2 regions of the Viridibacillus sp. FSL H8-0110 genome follow, and region 1 is predicted to be linked to the other one. Evidence: riboswitches for the same ligand, from Rfam matches in the RefSeq annotation. Region 1 holds a riboswitch; the other holds the start of a gene.
What was found. Region 1 has a riboswitch for thiamine pyrophosphate ahead of MHH98_RS18765 (ABC transporter substrate-binding protein). Riboswitches for the same ligand answer to the same signal wherever they lie in the genome.
Positions count from the first base shown of each region.

Region 2: linked by a shared signal. The riboswitch ahead of tenA (thiaminase II) and the one ahead of MHH98_RS18765 (ABC transporter substrate-binding protein) in region 1 are both predicted to bind thiamine pyrophosphate.

Region 1 covers NZ_JBBOPJ010000001.1:3,751,445-3,754,663, forward strand. The annotation lists gene MHH98_RS18750 (ABC transporter ATP-binding protein) at 1-74, opposite strand, end outside; gene MHH98_RS18755 (ABC transporter permease) at 80-832, opposite strand; gene MHH98_RS18760 (thiamine-binding protein) at 832-1,122, opposite strand; gene MHH98_RS18765 (ABC transporter substrate-binding protein) at 1,136-2,128, opposite strand; TPP riboswitch at 2,233-2,342, opposite strand; gene MHH98_RS18770 (hypothetical protein) at 2,620-3,219, opposite strand, start outside.
Region 2 covers NZ_JBBOPJ010000001.1:213,554-216,772, reverse strand. The annotation lists gene MHH98_RS01160 (MATE family efflux transporter) at 306-1,676, opposite strand; TPP riboswitch at 1,845-1,949, shown strand; gene tenA (thiaminase II) at 2,046-2,735, shown strand; gene thiM (hydroxyethylthiazole kinase) at 2,735-3,219, shown strand, end outside.

The DNA of each region.
Region 1 (3,219 bases):
ACATGTATAGAAATATCATGCAAAACCTGTGTTGTACCAAAAGACTTTTCGATATGATCCATTTTAAGTAACATTGTATTCACCTCTCCAGTTTGCCTTTAATTACTAATCTTTCAACCACACGTAGCAAACCAAATACGATGACACTTAATAGCATGATGGTGAAAATAGCTACAAACACACGATCTGTACGGAACGAGGATTGAGATAATGTCATGTATACGCCAATCCCTTTTTTTGCACCTAGCCATTCCGAAATGACTGCCCCCATGACACTATAAGTCGCAGAGATTTTCAATCCCGAAAATAAGGATGGAAGTGAATGTGGCAATTCTAGTTTCCAAAATAATTGGCTTTTCGATGCTCCCGCCATTTCCATATAGTACTTGAGCTCAGGAGCGGTATTTTTAAAGCCATCTAATGCAGCTACAACGATTGGGAAAAAGCAGACTAAACTTATAATGATTAGTTTTGGTAATAATCCAAAGCCAAACCAAATAATTAACAGCGGTGCTAAAACAATGATTGGAATATTTTGCGATAGAATTAGTAACGGATAAACAAGTTTCTGAACTTTCGGCATCATATGTAGGGAGACCGCTATGATAAACCCAACTAAGCTTCCAATTGTAAGTCCTAATATTGCTAACTGAGTTGTTGATAAAATATCGGTTGAAAAAGTAGGAATTGCTTTAATCGCTTCTGAAAAAATAGCTGTAGGTGCAGGTAATAACCAACCCGGTACTTCTTTTAATTGAACAATCAATTCCCAACTACATAAAATGAAAAGGAGCAAAAAAATCGCTCCTCCTTTTTCACGTATCCATTTCATTATCTGTATTTCTCCGTTAATGTACCTAGTTCGATACCAGATGGTTGGTAAAGCATTTTCACTTGAGTGATGACGTTAACGCTACCTAGTTCAATCATCTTTTCATTCATCACACGAATGATGTCTAGCAGTTCAGAAAGTTCACCTTCCATTGTTGTTTCAAGCGGATGCACTTCATAGTTCACACCAGCATCGTCGATAATTTTGATAGCTGCATCTACAAAAGGAATAACATCCTCGTATGTTTTTGTTTTTGGAATGATTTGTACACTGATTAATGAATTAGCCATTTATTTCTCCTCCTTATTGTGGTAAAAATTCGTTTGTGAACGCATTTTCAGGTTCGAATTTACCTTCTAATACGTTATTTTCACTCATCCAATTTGCATAGTTTTCCCAAACTTCAAGTTTCTGCTCTCCCCATTGTCTTGCATCATCTTGATATTTGTCAGCTAGCCATTGTTGGCTTTTCTTAACTAACTCTGCATCTAATTCTGGGGCAGCTTTTAGTAAAATATCTGCAGCAGTTTCTGGATCTTTTATAGCGAATTCATATCCTTGTGAAGTTGCTTTAGTAAATGCCTTCACTGTATCTGGATTACTTTGGATCATTTTTTCGTTAGTTGTAAGAACTGGAGTATAGTAATCTAGTTTGTCACTATAGTCTGTTAAATAGAGCATATTTATTTTTTCTCCACGCAGTTCCGCTTCGACACCTGTCCATGCATAGTAAATCCATGCAAAATCTACATCTTTTTTGACCATTGTAAAGAAGTCTGCATCTCCAGCGTTGATAATGTCTAGCTTCTTACTATCTGCATTCTCGATTTTCATAAGAGAATCAAGTACAGCTTTTTCGATTGGAGAACCCCAACCACCATAAGTCTTACCTTCGAAATCTTTTGGTGATTTAATATTTTTATCTATTGGGGAAGCAAAGCCCGATGTATTGTGTTGAATAATAGCTGCAATTGAGACTAGTGGAACTCCTTGGACTCTTGCTTGCGTAATCGATTCTTGCGCTGTAATACCGAATTCGGCTTTTCCTGAAGCGACTAGTTGATCTGCTCCTGTTTCACCTGGTTGAATGATTTCTACATCCAAGCCTTGATCTTTAAAAAAACCTTTTTCTTTTGCTACATACAAACCAGAATGATTTGTATTTGGTGTCCAATCTAAAACGACAGTTACTTTTGTTAATTCGTTTTTTGAGTCGTTGTCACTTCCTTTTGACTCATTTGATTGGCAACCTACTAAAGCGAATAATGCTACAAGGAGCAGCATACATTTTTTCATTTCCCTTGCCTCCATCTATATTATTTTGACAAGTTCCATGCAAAAAGAAAAACGCCCGGAACTATTCCGGACGTTAACATACACTCTAAAATTCAATGATACTCGAGATTTTAGCTGATGTTCCCTCCGCTGGTGTTAACCAGATCAGGTTCTAAGGGTCAGCATCTATCGGATACATTCTCAGCTGGCAACACCAGCCCCCCCACATTCTTGCACATATGAACTTTTCTCATCTATTATATCAAAAAAACAAAAGATTCCAATATTTATTTGGAAACGATTGTTTTTGGGTTTTGGAATTTGGTGGTTTCTCTTGGGATTGTTGTGTGTAGTTGGTGGTTTGTTGCTCTGTCTTGGGCGTTTATTGCGCTAACTCTGATGTTTGTTGCACTAACTCTGGTGTTTGTTGCGCTAACTCCAGTGTTTGTTATTTAGCAGAATATTCACGTCCTAAGTACTCTCTAATTGCTAACTACAATTTTATTAATAGATTATTTCGTTGGCAAATCTGCACCGAAAATCGAAACAGTTTGGCGATCTGGAACGAATCCATGTCCATTCCATTTTAATATTGTTTCTACATAACCCAAACCATCTGCATGGTATCTACCTGCGATTTTTTGGTACGCCAAAAATTCATAGTTGCCGTCCCTTGCGTAATCTATAGGATAGAATCCGCTAATTGGATCGACCCACCCTTGTATCGGTTCTTTAAGTGTACCGTCTGTATTATAAATTTCAGATAAGTATACTTTTCCTTTATATGTTAGATCTAAGATATATTTTTTCGCTGGATAGGAGCTAGTTACACTTGCTTTGTAATTATCGAGATAATTAACTTCATATTTTGAAAGTTCATTGTATGCTTCTGAGTCAAATACTTGGCGCATTTCCCCATTCACATATGTAAATATATATGCGAATATAATGCCGCCACTACCCCCTGAATCAATGACAACTAAAATGTCATCTACATGATTTCCTGTGTAATCCCCAAGCGATATAGTGGGGTTATAACCTGCATTTTCTTTTAACGGGATTTGTTCATAAAAATTCGTTCTTTCATTAAAAACAACTAAAGTAATGTTCTT
Region 2 (3,219 bases), 3.5 Mb from region 1:
TTAGAAGGGGCGTACATAGGCTTGATCATGTCGATTGTTCTCCAAATTATCATAGGTAAATATCTAGATAACAGTAATTCTTTATAACAATGAATAACCTCCTACAATAAAAAAACGCTGATAACTCCCAGTCATCAGCGATTTACTCTATCTATTAAGTTTAAAATAACGCTTCAAACGTGAGTTCACCAAACACGATAATAGCAATAGTTTATTGTTTAGAATCCTTTACACTAGCATGTGTTATAACGCTACCTATTTCTGTGACTACTAATTTATCGCTAAAAAAATCACATCTAATGCCATTATTTCGTTTTATCAGGCGCAACGAGAGCATATCTTTCCCAGCGACGACTTTTCCATCTAAAGAAAACGAGAATAGCTCGGAACCATTCATCCGCTGCAATTGCCAACCATACACCTATTAAACCCATATCTAATTGGAATACAAGTAAATAACCAAGTGGTAAGCTCATGCAAACCATTGAGAAAAATCCGATGACTAATGGATATTTAGCATCACCTGAAGCACGCAATGAATTGATAATCGTAATATTAAATGTACGTCCTGTTTCTAATAAAATACTACACACTAACACTGCCGCACCAATTTTTATAACTTCTGGATTATCAGTAAAGAGACGCATTAGCGGATAGCGGAAAATAACCACCACTGTGACCATCACTAAAGTAAATATAATCGCCCATTTCAGACTAACCCACAATTGTTTATACGCTACATCCTTTTCATTGGCACCAACGTATCGGCCAACCATAATCGCAGTTCCTGTTCCAATCGCTATGGCAAATAAATAGGTGAACATTGAAATATTATAAGCGTATTGCCGAGCTGCTAGTGATTCTGCACCTAAATACGTCACGTAGTATAAAAAGACAATTTGACAACCTTGGTACATCACTTGCTCAAATGCAGATGGAAGTCCAATTTGCAAAATCTTACCAATATATTCTTTTGATAATGACACGTAGTATTGAAATTTAATACGTACCTCTAGTGCTTGGTACAATAGCCAGAAGAATACTAGTAGAGCCAAAACACGACTGACGACTGATGAAATTGCCGCACCTTGCACCCCTAGTTCAGGGAAGCCAAATTTACCGAAGATCAAAACATAGTTCCCTATTACATGAAAAATATTCATTCCAAGTGATACATACATAGTCTGTTTCGTCCAACCATGCACACGAATGATCGCTGCTAACGAGTTGATGATTGCTTGTAGGAAAATAGCTCCCCCAACAATGAATAAATATTTACTAGCATACTCAAGTACATCACCTTGTAAATTCATTGCAATCATAATATTTTTCGAGAAAATCACGAAAGCGACGCTCATTATTAAACCAATAACTAAATTCAAGGAAACGGCTAGTGCTGAAATTTTGGCTGCTTCCAAATAACGCTTAGACCCTAAATATTGAGCAACAACAATCGATGCCCCGTTTCCTATTACTTCTAAAACTAAAATTGCTATATGAATATATTGATTGGCTGCTCCTACTCCTGATACTGCATCATCAGACAATGCGCTCAGCATAAATGTATCAGCAAGCCCCATCAACATAAATAAAAATACTTCTAAAAAAATCGGCCAAGTTAAATGAAATAAATTTAATTTCACTTCAGGCCCTTTCACTGTTGCCGTTGTGCCCATCTAAACACCTTGCTTCCCACTATAAAATTCAGATAATTTGTATCTTAACATAGAAATCAGCTCATATCTATGGCTTAATGCCATTTATTACAATCTATTTACTTTGCTTAATTACACCTTGCTAATTCCATTATTTATGTTATATTGATGTTGAAAACTAAATAGCTTTTTAACCACTAGGGGAGTCATATAATTGGCTGAGACGCAGAGTGTTGCGGACCCTTGGAACCTGATCTGGCTCATACCAGCGGAGGGAAGTGGCGCTATCAGTCTATTTTGTTTTATTGAAAATGATTGCTCGCCGCCTACTGACACAGATCAGGGGCGGCTTTTTGTTTTCAAAAACAAATGAATTTGGGGTGCATAAAGATGACATTTTGTGAAGAAGTAAGACAAGAGTGTAATGATTTATGGGAAGGTAGCTTTCAACATCCGTTTGTAAAATCATTAGCAGCAGGTACTTTACCACTCGACATTTTCCAATATTACGTACAACAAGATGCTTATTATTTAACCCACTTTGCAAAGGTGCAAGCACTAGGAGCAGTAAAGGCAAATGATTTACATACTACACAACGTTTTGCCAAACATGCTGAATCAACATGTATTGCTGAATTGTCACTTCATGAGCAATTTTTTACTATGTTAGAAATTACAGATGAAGAGCTTGCTGCATTTGAGCCCGCACCGACAGCATATGAATATGTATCTCATATGTATCGCGCTACAAACAATGGTGATTTAGCTGATACTCTCGCTGCAATACTTCCTTGCTACTGGCTTTACTATGAAATTGGCGAACGCCTAAAAGATTCAAAACCTAATCACCCTATTTATGATAAATGGATTCAAACATATGGCTCTGAGTGGTTCGGAGAATTAGTAGAAGAACAAATTAATCGCATGAATGACCTTGCCAAAGACTTACCCCCTGCACGTATTCAACAACTAAAAGAACATTTCCGTAAAAGTAGTTATTATGAATGGCATTTCTGGGAAATGGCTTGGACGAAACAACAATGGACAATTGGACATTACGAAAAGGAGCTGACTAAATAATGGGTCAACAACCTTTTCTTGAAAAGTTACGTGTCGAAAAACCGCTAGTCCATAATATTGCCAATATCGTTGTTTCCAATTTCCAAGCTAATGGTCTCCTCGCACTAGGTGCTTCTCCTATGATGGCGGAGGGAATCGAGGAAGTAGCTGAAATGGCTGCTCTTGCAGACTGTACAGTTCTTAACATCGGTACACTTGATCAAGGAACTGTTTTATCCATCATTGAGGCAGGTAAAAGTGCCAATAAAAAAGGTATTCCTGTTGTTCTTGACCCAGTTGGCGTAGGTGCTAGTGTGTTTCGTAAGAAATCCGTGACAACCATTTTAAAGGAAGTTCAAGTTACGGCTATCCGCTGTAATGTAGGTGAACTTGCTACACTCGGTAATATCGAATGGCAATCAAGGGGAGCTGATGCTGGTGAAGGTCAAATAGATGTACAACTAACTGCTAAACAAGTTGCTAAACGGCTTAACTGTATTGTTGC